One region of the Streptomyces sp. NPDC086549 genome, then DNA from elsewhere that is predicted to be linked to it. Evidence: riboswitches for the same ligand, from Rfam matches in the RefSeq annotation. Region 1 holds a riboswitch; each other region holds the start of a gene.
What was found. A riboswitch is a leader RNA that binds a small molecule or an ion and turns the genes downstream of it on or off. The one in region 1 is predicted to bind cyclic di-AMP.

Region 1 (4,222 bases):
CAGGGAGGCCTGGAGGCGCTCCGGGGTGATGTTGGAGGCGGCAATGTGCCGTACCTTGCCCGCCTTCACCAGCTCGTCCAGCGCGCCGATGATCTCCTCGACCGGCACTTCGGGCTTGTCGAAGTGGGTGTAGTAGAGATCGATGTAGTCGGTGTCCAGGCGGCGGAGGGAGGCGTCGGCCGCGGCCCTGATGTTCGCGGCGGACAGGCCCTGGAAATCGGGGTGCTGGCTCACCTTGGTCGCGATCACCACGTCGGAACGGTTGCCGCGGGCCTTGGTCCACTTGCCGACGATCGTCTCGGACTCGCCGCCCGTGTGGCCCTCGACCCACGCCGAGTAGGAGTCCGCGGTGTCGACGAAATTGCCGCCGGCGGCCGCGTAGGCGTCCAGGACGGCGAAGGAGGAGGCCTCGTCGGCGGTCCACCCGAAGACGTTGCCGCCGAGGGCGAGCGGGAAGACCTCGAGGTCGGAGGAGCCGAGTTTACGAAGGGAAGTCATGTTCTGTGACAACGGCCACAGCAGAACGGAAGATTCCGGACGCACCCGCAAAGATCCCGTAAACACCTGACCGGCAGCCCTGACGTCGGGGGGGTGTCGTCAGGACTGCCGGGGATCGAAGAGGTGTCTCAGGGGTTGACGCCCCTGCTGCGGAGCCACGTCATCGGGTCGATGCCGGTGGCCTGGCCGCCGGGGTGGACCTCCAGGTGCAGGTGCGGGCCGGTGACGTTGCCGGTGGCGCCCACGCGGCCGATGACGTCGCCGGTGCCGACCTTCTGCCCGACCGAGACGCTGATCGAGGACTGGTGGCAGAACCACAGCTCGGTGCCGTCGTCGAGGGTGAGGATCGTGCGGTAGCCGTAGGAGCCTGCCCAGCCCGCCTCGGTGATCGTGCCGCTGTGAATGGCCTTGATGAGCGTGCCCGTGGGCGCGGCGAAGTCGAGGCCGGTGTGGTAGCCGGACGACCACATGGCGCCGGCCTCACCGAAGGTCGAGGTGATCGTGTACGAGGAGGTCGGCAGCGTGTACTGCTTGGCCAGCCGGGCCAGCCGCTCGGCCTCGGCCTTCTTCTTGGCCGCGGCCTCCGCCGCCGCCTTGCTGTCGGCGGCCTTGGCCGCGGCGGCCTTCTCCGCCTTGGCGGCCGCGTCGGCGACCTGCTTGTCGGCGGCGGCCACGACAGCGGCGGCGGCCTTGCTGTCGACCTGGCCCTGCTGCCTCTCGGCCTGGGCCATGATGCGGTTGCGCAGCGCCTCACCGGCGTCGGAGGCGCCCTGGGCGCTGTCGGCGGAGGTCATGCCGACGTTGCTGAGGGGGGTGGCGGAGCCCTTGGGGGCGTCCGAGGAGGCGTCGTCGCCGAGCAGGGAGCCGACGGAGGGCAGGTCGGGCATGGAGATGGACACCGGCGGCTTGCCGGTGTTGGCGCTGGCCATGCCGCCCGCGCCGACGGCGGCTATGACGCCGACGCCCAGGACCGTGGAGCTGCGGGCGAGTCCGCCGCCGCCGCGCTGCTTGGCGACGCGGTGCCGGCCGCGTACCGGGCTGATGGACTCCTCGGTGGGGTTCCATTCCTCCCAGGGGCCCTCGTCGGTGCGGTAGCTGCCGTAACCGAAGGTCTCGGTGTGCTCACTCGGCACGAACGGGGCTGTGGGGGCAGGCCGGTTGGACGCCACGCGGGCGCACTCCTTTCCTTCCGCCGCCTACCGGGTTAGCTGACGGGTTCGGAGCAGGAAGGTCTCCTACGCGCGTATACCGGCCGTTGCTCCACGGCGGCTTCCGCGTGATTCACCCCAAGGTGGTGGTTCCCCGGTTCCCTCGCGGGATTCGGCGCGTGCGCACGGAGCCGACTCTTGTGACGGCTGGGACGACCGCGCTGCGTTATCGAACGTTAATAGACCCCCGTGTCAGATTCCAAGCTGTTCTGCTTGATCGTTAATGTTTTTCGTGCGGGACTTACACGCCATGACCGGCGAAAAACGGGCGAGTTGACCGCGGTACATGAGTCACCGCGGTTTTGATGGTGACTCGGATGTTACGCGGAGGGCTGCCATCCGGTCACTCTTCGTGATATTCGGACTGGTTCACGGGCCGGTCCACGGGCTGGTTCACGGAACACACAGAAAACACAGCAAACACTCAGGGCCGGAATCCGTGTACTGGATTCCGGCCCTGAGCCTTGAGTAGCGGGGACAGGATTTGAACCTGCGACCTCTGGGTTATGAGCCCAGCGAGCTACCGAGCTGCTCCACCCCGCGTCGGTGTGCCTTAAGCATACGCCATGCTCAGGGGTGCAAGTGCACGGGTTTATTCGCGGGCCAGCAGATGGCGGTTCGGCGCCTTGGCCCGGCCCTCGTACTCGGGCAGTACGACGACGTCGACGCCCTGGCCCGCCAGCAGCCCGCTGCCGTCGGCCCCCGCCACGAACGTGTCCGGCTCCCGCCATGCGGTGACCACCCGCCGTACCCCCGCCTCCAGGATCAGCCGCGCGCAGGGAGCGGGCCGCGAGGCCCGCCGGGCGCAGGGCTCCAGGCTGCTGTACACCGTGGCGGCGGCCAGCCTCGGGTCGGCCGGGTCGATCTTGGCCAGCGCCGCCTCCTCGGCGTGCACGACCGGGTCGTCGCCCTCCCGCGAGTGGCCCCGCGCCAGCTCGGTCCCGTCCGCGGCGACCACGACCGCGCCCACGCTGAACGCCGTCTCCGAGGGCGGGCACAGCGCCGCCAGCTCGCAGGCGATGCGCATCCAGTGCCGGTCCGCCGCGGTGACCGACGCCCCGGTGCCGGGCGCTGTCGGCTCGTAGCGCATCAGCACGACGTCCTCGATGCGGCGCGTCTCCGCGAGCCGCAGCCGCCCGCCCTGGTAGCCCCCGGGGCCGAACAGCCGGGGCGCCCCCGGATCCCCCACGAAGAGCGGGGCGAGGACCAGCTGGAGTTCGTCGGCGAGGCCTTGGCGCAGCAGCTGGGTGTGGATGGTGCCGCCGCCCTCGACCATCAGGCGGCGCACCCCGCGCTCCGCGTACAGGTGCGTGAGCAGTGCTCGCCAGTCGAGGTCGGGGCCCAGCGGGACGATGTCGGCGGCGAGGCCGAGTCCCCGTGCGCGTTCGGCGCCCTTCTCCGTCGTGTAGAGGACCTTCTCGCCGCCCGTGTGCCAGAACTTCGCGTCCGGGTCCAGATCGCCGGAGCCGCTGACGGTGACCTTGAGGGGGTACTCGGGCCGGCCTGCGGCCAGGCGGGCGGCCCGCCGCTCGGGCGAGTTGACCAGGAGGCGCGGATTGTCGGCGCGGATCGTGCCGGCGCCGACCAGGATCGCGTCGACCGACGCGCGCACCTCGTCGACCCGGTCGAAGTCGGCCGGGCTGGAGAGCAGGAGCCGCTCGGGGCCGGTGTCGTCCAGGTAGCCGTCGAGGGAGACGGCGGCGGACAACAGGACGTACGGGTACGGCATCGACGCGCTCTCCTTGACGAAGGCTGACGGACGAGGACTGATGGAGGGGGACTGATGGACGAGGACTGACGTGCGGTCTTGGTTCAAGTTTGAAACAAACTTACACTGGCGGCATGACGACCCGCTGGCTCACCCCCGAGGAGCAGAGCGCCTGGCGCGCCTACATGGCCGGCAGCCTGCTCCTGGAGGACGCGATCGACCGGCAGCTCCAGCAGGACACCGGTATGCCGCACCTGTACTACTCCATCCTGGCCAACCTCTCCGAGGCGCCGGAGCACAAGCTGCGCATGACCGACCTCGCGGAGAAGTCGAAGATCACCCGGAGTCGGCTGACGTACGCCGTGACCCGGCTGGAGAAGGACGGCCTGGTACGGCGTGAGGGGTGCCCGACCGACAAGCGGGGCAGCACCGCCGCGCTGACCGACGACGGGATGGCCGTTCTGGAACGTGCGGCACCGGGTCACGTGGCGACCGTACGCGCCTCCCTCTTCGACCACCTCAGCCCCGAGCAGGTGCGGCAGCTGGAGGAGATCTTCGGCTCGGTCGCCGACGCGCTCCAGGGCGAGGACGCGGGGTGCGCGTCGGACGACGTGCCGTGGCGGCGCCGGTCGCCCAAGTCCTGTTCGTGACACCGGCATCAGATCCGCAAATCGGTTGCTTCAAATTTAAAGCATGGGGTAGGGTTCCGGCATCTGCTTCAAATCTGAAACTCCTTGCACCCGGGAGACCCGCATGCCCGACACCCCCGCCGCCACGCCGCGCGCCCGCGTCCGGGTACCGCTGCGCT
Region 2 (4,222 bases), on a different contig from region 1:
CCCAAATACGGTCTGCCGTCGCAGAGTTCACCGCTTCGAGCGACAGATATATGCATATCTTGGTGGATCGCCACCCGTGACCGGCGCGGTAATGGCAGTCTGGCGACGAAGCACCAGTCCGGGACCGTACTCGAACCATCCGCACAGTGTCGGACTCCGGTCCCGTGGGAAAGGGACGACGTCGCCATGGCAGACCATCTGGAAGCATCCATCACTCTGCCGAGCGATCCCGCCTCGGTCTCCGCCGCCCGCTCCTACGTGATCGCCACCCTCGCGGAATGGGGCCTGCCCCCGGACACGGAAGTGGCCGACACCATCCGGCTCATCGTCTCCGAACTCACCACCAATGCCGTACAGCACACCTTCGGGCAGTCACCCACCTTCACGGTGGACATCGCGCTCGACCGCGACGAACACCTGCGCATCGGCGTCACCGACAGCCATCCGCGCTTCCCGAAGAGACTCCCCGCAGCTGTCCAGCAGGACAACGGCCGGGGCATGGTCATCATCCGCTGGCTCACCGTCGAGTGCGGTGGCAAGCTACGGGTCCGGCCCACCCGCGAGGGCGGCAAGACCGTCTCCATCGAACTGCCCTGGACAGTACCGGCCCAGCCGGTCACGGCCGCGGGACAACAGGAGCCGTAGCACTCACACCCCCTGTGTCTGGTGCGCACGCCCGAACGCGCCCCGCAGCAGGGCCCGGAAGGCGTCCGCGGCGGGCGTCGAGCCGTCGGCCCGGTACGCGACCGAGATCGTACGCCGCAACTCTCCCCCTTCCAGCGGGCGCACCCCGACCGGAGTCACCGCCGTCCGGGCCACCATCTCCGGTACGACCGCCACCCCGAGCCCGGCACTCACCAGCGCGCACACCACGGCGTACCCGGGGGTCGGCACCAGCAGCGCCGGAGCGGCCCCGGCCTCGACCAGGAGGGCCTCCACCGCACGCCGGGCCGCATGGTGCGGCGCCATGCTGACCAGCGGCTGCCCGGCGAGCCCGGCCAGCGGAAGCCGGGAGGAGGCGCTGCTCAGTTCGTGACCCGGGGAGGTCACCAGCACCAGCTCCTCGACCAGGACCGGCTCCAGGCCGACCGAGGACGGCACGGGGACGGACTCGGCCGGGTGATACGTGTGCGTCAGGGCCAGGTCCACCTCCCCGGCCGCCACCGCCGTCATGCCCGCCGGAGGGTCGTAGTCCGCGACCGACAGCTCGACGTGCGGATGCGCCCGGCGGAACGCGCTGAGCGCCGGCGGAAGCAGATGGACGCCCGCGGTGGGAAAGGTTCCCAGCCGGAGGGCGCCGCCCGACACCCCGGCCAGCCGCGCCAGCTCGTGCCGGGCCTGCTCCAGCTCGTCGAGGACCCGGCGGGCCCGTGCCGCCAGCAGCTCACCGGCGTCCGTCAGCCGTGCCCCACGGTGGTGGCGGACGAGCAGCGCCGTGCCCGCCTCCCGTTCCAGCTTGGCCAGCTGCTGGGAGAGCGCGGGAGGCGTGTAGCCGAGGCGCTCCGCGGCACGGGTGATCGATCCCGCTTCCGCGACGGCGACGAGGGCCGCGAGTCGTGTCGGGTCGTACATGGCCGGATCGCCTGCCTGGAGGTGCCTGTCTGAAGGCGCGTGCCTGAAGGCGCGAGCCCAAAGGATTGCTTAAGGACTACCCAGACTATTCGAAATACCTGCTGAAGGCCTCGGCCGGGCAGGCTGGACGCCATGGATGGACAGCTCATCGCCTTCACCGGCATCGCGGCCGGACTCGTCGCCATGCCGGGTGCGGACTTCACGGTCGTCGTACGCAACGCGTTGGTCTCCCGCCAGGCCGGCGCGGTCTGCGCGCTCGGCATCGCGGGAGGGCTCCTGGTGCACACCACGCTGGCGGTCGCCGGGGTCGCCACCGTGCTGGTGGCCGTTCCGGCGCTGTTCCGCGCGCTGCAGCTGCTGGGCGGCGCCTACGTCCTCCATCTCGGCGTCCGGACCCTGTGGACGCTGCGCGGGCCCACGGGGGAGCCCGAGGCGGCCGCGGCGGCCAAGACGCGCCCCCTCAGGCAGGGATTCGTCACCAACGTCCTCAACCCCAAGGCCTCACTGACCTTCCTGAGCCTGCTGCCGCAGTTCGTCCCGTCGGGCCACGCGGCGCTCCCCAGGACGCTGCTGCTCGCGCTGATCGTGTGCGCGCTGGCGCTGGCCTGGTTCCAGGTGGTGGCCCTGCTGGTCGACCGTCTCGGCCGGTGGCTGCGCCGGCCGCGGGCCGCCAGGGTCCTGCAGACGGGCACCGGAGTCGCGCTGACGGCCCTGGGCGCGGCCCTGCTCGTCGAACCGGTCCTGACGCTCCTGGCGTGACACCGCATCAGGCCGGGCCGGGAACCGAAGGGGTGGCGGCCCGGCAGGAGCCGTCACCCCCTCGGCGGGTCAGCTGACCCGGCCGTACCAGACGCTCCTCGTCCAGATCTTCTCCAGCTTCACCACGTCCCCGCTCTTCGGGGCGTGCCAGATCTTCCCTTTGCCGGCGTAGATGCCGACGTGGTAGACGCTGGAGCCAGAGTGGAAGAACACCAGGTCTCCGGCCTTGCGGCTCCTGGCCGAGATGTGGTGCGTCTTGTTGTACTGCTGGGCGGCCGTACGGGGCAGGGCCTTGCCCGCCTTCTTGTACGAGTACAGCGTCAGCCCGGAGCAGTCGAACCTCCGCGGCCCGGTGGCGCCCCACTTGTAGGGCGACCCCTTCTTGGAGGCCGCGACCTGGAGTGCCTTCGTCGCCATCGTCGCGGCCGAGGCGTCGGTGGCGACACCCGGGACCACGATCGAGCCGCCCACGGCGGCGATGGTGAGGGCCGAGGCCGTACCGGCCCGGGCCATGAGCGACGGGACACGATTGAGCGCAGTCATGCGCAACCCTTCGTCAGCCGCCTGTGAAGGATGACCTGTCGGATTCGGGCTGGCGAAGTTGCCCGGCCGTGTTGCCACGGCTTCACCCCAAGGGCTGCTCGGAACGAACAAACAGACGAACGAACATCCGTTCCGGCGACCCGTCTTGCTTGGGTCCTCCACTCCTGCCGATCCACTCCTGTCGACCGGTCATCCGGGCGGCGGCAGGATTCGGCGTCCGCCCGGACCGCCCCGCCGGTGTGGCGGGGGCTTGTCGTCAGACAGGGATCTTCACTCACAGGTGTCCGAAATACCCAATGGAATCGGGGATTTGTGGCGTTACTCACCACTCACCCGTTCGGGTGGACACTGCTGTGTTCGAGTCATGATCGAGGGGGTGAAGGACCTCCGGACCAGCATCGAAGCACCTCACCGTCCGTCTCGGGCAGGCGTGTTGCGCAACTCCGACGGCCTCACGAACGGACGCTCGACTACTCCGAACGGGGGTAAGCCTTTTGGGCCGTTTCAACTCCGCACGGGATCGGCACCGGACGGGCGTGCGTCAACCCGCGCCAACGGGCGGGACGGTGACCCGCGCGGTGCGGCGCTCGCCGTCCAGCACCCGCATCGCCCGCGCGAGAGTGTCCGCGTGCAGTTCCCTCTCGCCCCGCTGGTGCATCAGGGCCAGCGCGTCACGCAGGTCCGCCGCGGTACGGACCAGCGCCTGGGCGGCCCGCAGCCCGCGGTACGTGTCCCCGTGCTGTGCCGGGTTGATCCGGCCCAGCAGGTCGACCGCGTCGAGGTAACGGTCGATCAGTTCGCCCTCGGCCCGGGTCAGGGCGGGCAGGGGCGGCAGCTCCGGAGGCAGCATCGGCGGCTCACCTTCCGCCCGGCGCGGTGCGGGACGCCTTGCGGCTGGGGATGATCCCGTCCACCAGCCCGTATTCCAGCGCGCCTCGCGCGTCCAGGATCAGGTCCCGCTCCAGATCCTCGTGGACCTGCTGCGGACTGCGTCCCGTGTGCTGAACGAGCATTCCTTCGAGGAGTACGCGGACCCGGTCCAACTCCCTGGCCTGGATGTCGAGGTCGCTCGGCTGCCCCTCCACCGGCTCGGGCAGCGACGGCTGCCGGAGCAGCATGCGCGCGCCCGGCAGCGCGAACCGCTTGCCCGGCGTGCCGGCGGCGAGCAGGACCGCGGCGGACGAGCCGGCCTGCCCCAGGCAGATCGTCTCCACGTCGCAGTTGATGTACCGCATCGTGTCGTAGATCGCCGCCATCGCACTGAACGAGCCGCCCGGCGAGTTCAGGTACAGCGAGATGCCGCGGTCGGGGTCGGCGTGCTCGAGGTGCATGAACTGCGCCATCACAT
Region 3 (4,222 bases), on a different contig from region 1:
CTCATCCACAAGAAGCGCGAGGCCCTGCCCGACAGCCCCGCCCCCGGCGAGGACCTCATCTCCGGGCTCATCCGCTCCTCCGACCACGGTGAGCACCTCACCGAGAACGAGGCCGCGGCCATGGCCTTCATCCTGCTGTTCGCCGGGTTCGAGACGACCGTCAACCTCATCGGCAACGGCACCTATGCCCTCCTCACCCATCCCGAGCAGCGACACCGCCTCCAGGCGTCCCTCGCCCGCCACGAACGGGACCTCCTGGAGACCGGCGTGGAGGAACTCCTGCGCTACGACGGCCCGGTCGAGCTGGCCACCTGGCGGTTCGCCACCGAGCCGCTCACCATCGGCGGGCAGGACATCGCACCTGGCGACCCCGTCCTCGTCGTCCTCGCGGCCGCCGACCGGGACCCGGAGAGATTCGCCGACCCGGACGTCCTCGACCTGGGACGGCGTGACAACCAACACCTCGGATACGGCCACGGCATCCACTACTGCCTCGGTGCTCCGCTCGCCCGCCTTGAGGGCCAGACCGCGCTCGCCACCCTCCTCACCCGCCTGCCCGACCTCCGACTCGCGGTGGATCCGGCCGATTTGCGGTGGCGCGGCGGGCTCATCATGCGTGGACTGCGCACCTTGCCCGTGGAGTTCACACCCGTCCGGTAATCGACCGGAGTGGGATATTCCGCGGACCGGCCGCATATCACCCGAGGTGCCCGCCCGGGGCAGGAAGATGACAGACGCTCAACACCGTGATCTTCACGTGATCTGCGCGGCATTAACTTGTGACAAGTGATCGTCTGCCGATACGTTCACTGATCAGCGCGGCACGTCGGCTTCATGTACCGCGCGGGTCACCGCTGTCGCACGAAAGGCTTCCGCATGATTTCCGGGAACGGTCGTCACCGTCGCCCCCGTCAGGCTCCGGCCCTCCTCGTCGCGGCCGGAGTGGCCGGCTCCGCCATCGCCATCCCGCTGCTCGGCGCGGCGAGCGCCAACGCGGCCGACGGCACCACATGGGACAAGGTGGCCGAGTGCGAGAGCGGCGGCTCCTGGAGTGCCGACACCGGAAACGGGTACTACGGCGGCCTGCAGATGTCCCAGGACGACTGGGACAAGTACGGCGGCCTCGACTACGCCTCCAGCCCCGACGAGGCCAGTCGCTCGCAGCAGATAGCCGTCGCCGAGAAGATCCTGGACGACCAGGGCACCACCCCCTGGGCCACCTGCGCACTGCTCTCCGGGCTCACCTCGGACTCCGGGTCGGTCGACGTCGACCCGGGTGTCGGGTCATCCGGATCGTCCGACTCCGGTGACTCGTCCGGCTCCTCCGATTCGTCGGATTCCTCCGGCTCGTCCGACTCGTCTCACTCGTCCTCGGGGTCGGACTCCTCGTCGAAGGGCTCCTCCTCGTCGAAGGCCGGTGCGGGCAAGGGTGCCGACGCGAAGCACGGGTCCAAGGGCTCTGCCGATTCCAGCAAGTCGGACAAGTCGGAATCTTCCGGTTCGAACGGCTCGCAGGGAAGCGGCAGCTCGCCCACAGAAACGGTCAAATCCGACGACTCGGACAACTCGTGGCAGGACGGGGGGTCTTGGAGCCTGGTCGACACCGGCGCGATCGGCGGTGGCCGCCACCGTGGTGTCAGTGCGGACGAAAGCGAAGCAAACGGACAGGGTGCCGAGTCGTCGGGCCGTCACGCCTCGCAGGGCTACACGGTTCGCGACGGCGACACCCTCGCGTCCATCGCCGACTCCCTTGGCCTCGACGGCGGATGGCGCGCGCTCTACGCCGCCAACAAGGCGGCCATCGGGGCCGACCCGAATGACATCACTCCCGGTCAGACCCTGGAACTCGGCGCCGAAAAGGGTGGAAAATAGCGGGAGTTGACGTCCCACTTCGCGCCGAATGTCTGATTTGGTGAAAGTGTGGGATGAGTCTCAGAAGCCCTGATCGTCTTTGAAATTCCCCGGATCGCGTGTCTACGGTCATGACGCTCGTCACCACGAGCCCCGGCTGTCGCAACGCCGAATCCTGCCAGCGGCTGCCCGGGAACAGTCGACGCGTAAAGCGCCGCAGGCAGGAGCGGGGGACCCAAGGTAAGTGCCGCGCCGGACAGTTGAGCCGGGGCGGCTAGGGGTGGAGCCACGCCTCCCAGCGGAGGTGTGGCCGGGCAACTCAACCGGCCCGAACCCGACAGCTCACCTCGCAGGCGTCGGTGAGGGGATCCATTCATGCTGTTTTCCGCCAAGGGCAAGCACCGTCGTCCCTCCAAGGCCAAGGCCACCCGCGCCATCGCGCTCGCCGGTGTCACCGGCGCCGCCATCGCCGCCCCGCTGATGGCCTCCGGTACCGCCTCCGCGGCCACCGCCTCCGAGTGGGACGCCGTCGCCCAGTGCGAGTCCGGCGGTAACTGGGCCATCAACACCGGAAACGGCTACTACGGCGGACTGCAGTTCTCCGCCTCGACGTGGGCCGCGTACGGCGGCGCGAAGTACGCCGGCACCGCCGACAAGGCCACCAAGGCGCAGCAGATCGAGATCGCCGAGAAGGTTCTCGCCGCGCAGGGCAAGGGTGCCTGGCCGGTCTGCGGCAAGGGCCTGTCCGGCGCTGCTTACACTGGCGGCAGCTCCTCGAACGCCTCCTCGAGCCCCTCCACGAGCAGCGGCTCCTCCGCGAGCACCGCCACCCGTTCGACCGAGCAGCAGGCCGCCACCCGCTCCGCGAAGCGCCCGGCCGCGAGCAAGACCGTCACCACCCCGACCGGCAAGAAGGTCAAGAAGGGCGACGGCGAGTACAAGGTCGTCAAGGGTGACACCCTGAGCACGATCGCCGCGAAGCACAAGGTCAAGGGCGGCTGGCAGAAGCTGTTCAAGCTGAACAAGGACATCGTCCAGGACGCGGACCTCATCTACCCGGGTCAGCAGCTGCATCTGAAGTAATACGCGGCGGGCAGCTGAACCACAGCCCCCTCACAACCGTGTCCCCCACAGTGGGGGACACGTGGGGGTCGCCCCCCGTCCCCACGGTCTCCCCGTTCCGGTGCGTTTTCCCCCGTACGCACCGGAGCGGGGTTTCTCTTTGCACCAGTGGTGCTCCACCCGTTTTCGTCCGCCCCTTTGTTCCGACCGGAAACAATGTGTACCGTCTCCCTGTCCGCGGGACGGTCGGTCGGTGGCCGATGGCCCGGGGACGGCTAGGCTCTAGTCGCAAGGCACACCAGCCCCGCACTTCCAGCGTCACATCCCAAGAAGGAGATGCTCGTGCCGTCCATCGACGTCGTCGTAGCCCGGGAAATCCTGGACTCCCGAGGCAACCCCACGGTCGAGGTCGAGGTAGGCCTCGACGACGGCAGCACGGGTCGTGCCGCCGTTCCGTCCGGCGCCTCCACCGGTGCCTTCGAGGCCATCGAGCTCCGCGACGGTGACCCGAACCGCTACCTGGGCAAGGGCGTCGAGAAGGCCGTCCTCGCCGTGATCGAGCAGATCGGCCCGGAGCTGGTCGGCTACGACGCCACCGAGCAGCGCCTGATCGACCAGGCGATGTTCGACCTGGACGCCACCGACAACAAGGGCTCGCTCGGCGCCAACGCCATCCTCGGCGTCTCCCTCGCCGTCGCCCACGCCGCCTCCGAGGCCAGCGACCTCCCCCTCTTCCGCTACCTGGGCGGCCCGAACGCGCACCTGCTGCCGGTGCCGATGATGAACATCCTGAACGGCGGCTCGCACGCCGACTCCAACGTGGACATCCAGGAGTTCATGATCGCCCCGATCGGCGCGGAGTCCTTCTCCGAGGCCCTGCGCTGGGGCGCCGAGGTCTACCACACCCTGAAGAAGGTCCTGAAGAGCAAGGGCCTGTCCACCGGTCTCGGCGACGAGGGCGGCTTCGCCCCGAACCTCGAGTCCAACCGCGCCGCCCTCGACCTCATCCTCGAGGCCATCAAGCAGGCCGGCTACATCCCCGGCGAGCAGATCGCGCTCGCCCTCGACGTCGCCGCGTCCGAGTTCTACAAGGACGGCAAGTACGAGTTCGAGGGCAAGTCCCGCTCGGCCGCCGAGATGACCGAGTACTACGAGGAGCTCGTGGCGGCCTACCCGCTCGTCTCCATCGAGGACCCGCTGTTCGAGGACGACTGGGCCGGCTGGAAGGTCATCACCGACAAGCTGGGCGACAAGGTCCAGATCGTCGGCGACGACCTGTTCGTCACCAACCCGGAGCGCCTGGCCCGTG
Region 4 (4,222 bases), on a different contig from region 1:
GGTCCTCACGGTCCGCACCCACGCGGGCGGTACCACCCGGCTCTCCGCCGACCACATCATCGCGGCCACCGGCTACCGCGTGAACATCGCGGCCATGGATTTCCTGGGCCACGGACTGCGCACCCAGCTCACGGTGAGCCGCGGCGCCGCGAAGCTCGGCGCCGGCTACGTCTCCTCGGTCCCCGGCCTCTACTTCACCGGCCTCCCGGCCGCCGCGTCCTACGGCCCGGTGATGCGCTTCGTCTGCGGCACGGAGTTCGCCTCCCCGCGGCTGGCGAAGCACCTGGTGGCGGCACACGGCTGACATCCGTCCGGGCCGCCGGCCCAGGCCCTGGGTGTATTGATCACGAGCGTTGTCGACAGCCGCGGGGCTTGATCATGGCGAAGACCACGATGGGGAGGGAAGACGGGGAGGGAAGGAGCCCGCGGGCACCACTTGGGGCTGAGTGAGGCGGCCGGACGGGGGTGAGTCGGAGCGGCGTGGTGTCCGTATTCTCTGATCATGGCCGCTCCCCCCGCTTATACACTCATCGCCACCGACCTGGACGGGACGCTGCTGCGCGGTGACGACACCCTCTCCGACCGGTCCCGCGCGGCGCTCGCGCGGGCGGTGGAGGCCGGCGCGCAGCACCTCGTGGTGACGGGGCGCCCGGCGCCGAGAGTGCGGCCGCTGCTGGAGGACCTCGGCGGCAAGGGGCTCGCGGTGTGCGGGCAGGGCGCGCAGTTGTACGACGCCGGCGCGGACCGTCTGCTGTGGTCGGTCACTTTGGACCGGGAGCTCGCCGAGACCGCGCTCGGCAAGATCGAGGCCGAGGTGGGACAGGTGTTCGCGGCCGTCGACCAGGACGGAGTGGATGGGCTCACGCTCATCGAGCCCGGGTACCTGATGCCCCATCCGACCCTGCCCGCCGTACGGGTCCGGCGGCGCGACGACCTCTGGTGCGAACCCATCAGCAAGGTCCTGCTCCGCCATCAGTCCTTGTCCGACGACGAGTTGGCGGACGCGGCGCGCGGAGTCGTGGGTTCGCTGGCGACGGTCACCATGTCGGGGCCAGGGACCGTCGAGCTCCAGCCGTGCGGCATCACCAAGGCCACGGGCCTGGCGCTGGCCGCCGAACACCTCGGTCTGAGCCGTGAACAGGCCCTCGCCTTCGGGGACATGCCCAACGACATCCCGATGTTCCGGTGGGCCGCCCACGGAGTGGCGATGGCCAACGCCCACCCCGAACTGAGGGCGGTCGCCGACGAGGTCACCTTGTCGAACGAGGACGACGGCATCGCCGTCGTCCTCGAGAGACTCTTCGCCTGACCCGCGTCAGTCAGGGCCTGTCAGTAGGCGCTGTTGACGTTGTCCATGGAGCCGTACCGCGCGGCCGCGTAGTTGCACGCGGCCGTGATGTTCGCGACCGGGTCGTAGATGTCGAAGGACGTTCCGGCCACGTGGTACGCGTTGAACGTCGGGTCGATGACCTGGAGCAGGCCCTTGGACGGGATGCCCTTGACCGCGTTGGAGTCCCACAGGTTGATGGCCCGCGGGTTGCCCGAGGACTCACGCATGATGTTGCGGTAGATGCCGTTGTAGGTGCCCGGAATGTGCTTCTCCGCCATGATCGCGAGGGACTCGCGGATCCAGCCGTCGAGGTTGTTCGGGTACCCGGCCAAGGTCGTGGCGGGCGTGGTGGCCGTGGTGGCCGTCGGGGCGGCCGAGGCGGTGGTCGCGCAGACCAGCGGGACGGCGAGCACCGTGACACCGGTGCCGGCGAAGGCGAGCTTGCGGATGAGGCGGGACGTGCGGGTGCTGATGTGCTGAGCGGCAGCAGGCATGGCGAAGTTCCTCTCCGTCGCCTGCGAGGTGAGCTGTCGGGTTCGGGCGGGGAGGTGCCCGGCCGTGCCTCCGTGAGGCGGCACGACTTCACCCCTAGCCGTTCCGTGCGACGTGTGTCGTCCGGCCCGGCGACTTACCTGGTTCCCCCGCTCCTGCCTACGCGAATGAGTTCGTCGATGGGTTACGTCGGGCGGCGGCAGGATTAGGCGTCCGCCTGACAGGCTCGGAAGCTATGCGAGAGCACATGTCGGGAACAAGTACCTGATTCACAGAACGCACCATTTGACCTTGGTCTGATACGTATGAGGTACTTGATCCTTTGCGGGTGCCAAGCCTCAACTGACTTACGGGCAAAGGGTGGAACGGGTGTCGGGGGTGCGGTGCGCCATCGGGGCCACGTGACCCAACTCACGGAATAACAATCGCGGCGAAACGGACATGCAGGTCACGGCGGATCCGGTCGGTTCCGGGAGGTCGACCGCCGGATCGGGTGGTGGGCCGTGGTCGGGGCGGCCCTCGTTCGGCCAGACGGAGGACCGTGTCCGATGGATCGGGTACGTGGATCAGGTGTGGGCACCGGGTACATGGAGACCGGGTATATAGGAACGAAAAGTGTCACATCGTGGTGAATCTATAAATATCGAACCATATCTCCTGATCATGAACATACCGGTCGTGATCCGATACCGCCTGGGCTGTAACCGTGGGCGCTATCGGTGATCGAAACCTGACCGGATACGCTGACTTGAGTGATGGCAGCGACCTATCGACAAACCGTGTAATCGCCAGCAGACACCAGCAGACAGGAGACCCCACGTGACCGTCGTCGGGCCGTTCGGGCTGAGCGTGCGGGACCAGGCTCTGGAAGCCGATGTCCAGGCCGGAATGGCCGCTGTCGAGGAAGGCTTGCTCGAAGCCACCAAGAGCGAGGTCCCGTTCATCACGGAGGCCGCGCAGCACCTCGTGAGGGCGGGCGGGAAGCGGTTCCGGCCGCTGCTCGTGATGCTCGCGGCGCAGTTCGGTGACCCGTACGCGCCGGGTGTCGTGCCCTCGGCCGTGGTCGTCGAGCTGACGCACCTCGCGACGCTGTACCACGACGACGTGATGGACGAGGCGGCGGTACGCCGCGGGGTGGACAGCGCGAACACCCGTTGGGGCAACTCGGTCGCCGTCCTCACGGGTGACTTCCTGTTCGCCCGCGCCTCGCAGATCCTCGCCGACCTCGGCCCCGAGGCGGTGCGGGTCCAGGCCCTCGCGTTCGAGCGGCTGGTCACCGGACAGATCCTGGAGACGGCGGGGCCGTCGGACGGCCGGGATCCGGTCGAGCACTACCTGGACGTGCTGGGCGGCAAGACGGGGTCGCTGGTGGCCGTGTCGTGCCGGTTCGGGGCGATGATGTCGGGGGCCGACGAGACGGTCGTCGACGTGCTGACCCAGTACGGCGAACGGCTCGGCGTCGCCTTCCAGCTGGCGGACGACGTGCTCGACATCGCGTCCGACTCGCACGAGTCCGGGAAGACGCCGGGCACCGATCTGCGGGAGGGCATCCCGACGCTTCCGGTGCTGCGGCTGCGGGAGCGGGCGGCGCGGCTGGGGCTGGCCGAGGACATCGCGCTCTGCGAGCTCCTCGACTCCGACCTGACCGACGACGCCCGCCACGCCGAGGCGCTGGCCGGCCTGCGGGCGCATCCGGCGCTGGAGCAGGCCCGGCGCGACACCGTGCGCTACGCGGAGGACGCGCGGGCGGCACTGGCCCCGCTGCCGGAGTGCGACTCGAAGGCCGCGCTGGTCGAGCTGTGCGACGCGGTGGTGCACCGGGCCGGGTAGTTCCCGGGCGAGGGCCGTGTGGTGCCCGAGCGGAAGGCCGGGTGGTGCCCGTGCGAAGGCCCGGGTAGTTCCCGAGCGGAAGGCCGGGTGGTGCCCGTGCGCCGGACCGGGTGGTGTCCGTGCGCCGGATCGAGCGTTGCCTGGCCGTTGGGCCGGTCGGTTCCCGGCCGACGGCGTGACGCACGTCTCATTTCTGGACTGAGTCTAATCTAAGATCCCTTCCGTACCCATTGCCAGAAGCCGACGCAGGGGGCGTCGGCGGACGTACGGGGAGTAAAAAGAATCATGGGTATGAACGGAACGTTCTTCGCGCGCCGCAAGAGCCTCGTCACCGCCGCTGTCGCGGTGGCCGCCGCCGGCGGGGTCGCCGCCGCGGTGATCCCGGCCTCCGCCGCCGCGCGTCACGGAGACCAGGGCGGGACCGTCCTCGTCGCCAGTCTGCGCGGGGCCAACGAGGTGCCCGTGGCGGGCGGCCCCGCCGTGGGGGACAAGGACGGCGCGGCGCTGGAGTTCATCAAGGTCAAGGGGGACAAGGTGTCCGTCGCCGTGACCTGGCGCGGTACCGGCAAG

Region 2: linked by a shared signal. The riboswitch ahead of ACIPSA_RS32390 (C40 family peptidase) and the one ahead of ACIPSA_RS24590 (M23 family metallopeptidase) in region 1 are both predicted to bind cyclic di-AMP.
Region 3: linked by a shared signal. The riboswitch ahead of ACIPSA_RS17500 (transglycosylase family protein) and the one ahead of ACIPSA_RS24590 (M23 family metallopeptidase) in region 1 are both predicted to bind cyclic di-AMP.
Region 4: linked by a shared signal. The riboswitch ahead of ACIPSA_RS40095 (transglycosylase SLT domain-containing protein) and the one ahead of ACIPSA_RS24590 (M23 family metallopeptidase) in region 1 are both predicted to bind cyclic di-AMP.

The regions. Positions count from the first base shown of each region.
Region 1 covers NZ_JBIVBS010000007.1:426,010-430,231, reverse strand. Annotated here, with positions in the region: gene ACIPSA_RS24595 (aldo/keto reductase) at 1-498, opposite strand, end outside; gene ACIPSA_RS24590 (M23 family metallopeptidase) at 627-1,667, opposite strand; cyclic di-AMP (ydaO/yuaA leader) riboswitch at 1,675-1,834, opposite strand; tRNA gene ACIPSA_RS24585 (tRNA-Met) at 2,176-2,249, opposite strand; gene ACIPSA_RS24580 (dihydrofolate reductase family protein) at 2,299-3,435, opposite strand; gene ACIPSA_RS24575 (MarR family winged helix-turn-helix transcriptional regulator) at 3,549-4,064, shown strand; gene ribA (GTP cyclohydrolase II) at 4,168-4,222, shown strand, end outside.
Region 2 covers NZ_JBIVBS010000012.1:132,120-136,341, reverse strand. Annotated here, with positions in the region: gene ACIPSA_RS32405 (ATP-binding protein) at 187-645, shown strand; gene ACIPSA_RS32400 (LysR family transcriptional regulator) at 649-1,572, opposite strand; gene ACIPSA_RS32395 (LysE family translocator) at 1,705-2,331, shown strand; gene ACIPSA_RS32390 (C40 family peptidase) at 2,401-2,874, opposite strand; cyclic di-AMP (ydaO/yuaA leader) riboswitch at 2,878-3,100, opposite strand; gene ACIPSA_RS32385 (hypothetical protein) at 3,416-3,724, opposite strand; gene ACIPSA_RS32380 (ATP-dependent Clp protease proteolytic subunit) at 3,732-4,222, opposite strand, start outside.
Region 3 covers NZ_JBIVBS010000004.1:572,011-576,232, forward strand. Annotated here, with positions in the region: gene ACIPSA_RS17490 (cytochrome P450) at 1-660, shown strand, start outside; gene ACIPSA_RS17495 (transglycosylase family protein) at 877-1,872, shown strand; cyclic di-AMP (ydaO/yuaA leader) riboswitch at 2,054-2,222, shown strand; gene ACIPSA_RS17500 (transglycosylase family protein) at 2,227-2,934, shown strand; gene eno (phosphopyruvate hydratase) at 3,250-4,222, shown strand, end outside.
Region 4 covers NZ_JBIVBS010000017.1:199,239-203,460, forward strand. Annotated here, with positions in the region: gene ACIPSA_RS40085 (FAD-dependent oxidoreductase) at 1-304, shown strand, start outside; gene ACIPSA_RS40090 (HAD family hydrolase) at 503-1,309, shown strand; gene ACIPSA_RS40095 (transglycosylase SLT domain-containing protein) at 1,330-1,824, opposite strand; cyclic di-AMP (ydaO/yuaA leader) riboswitch at 1,828-2,011, opposite strand; gene ACIPSA_RS40100 (polyprenyl synthetase family protein) at 2,642-3,652, shown strand; gene ACIPSA_RS40105 (CHRD domain-containing protein) at 3,938-4,222, shown strand, end outside.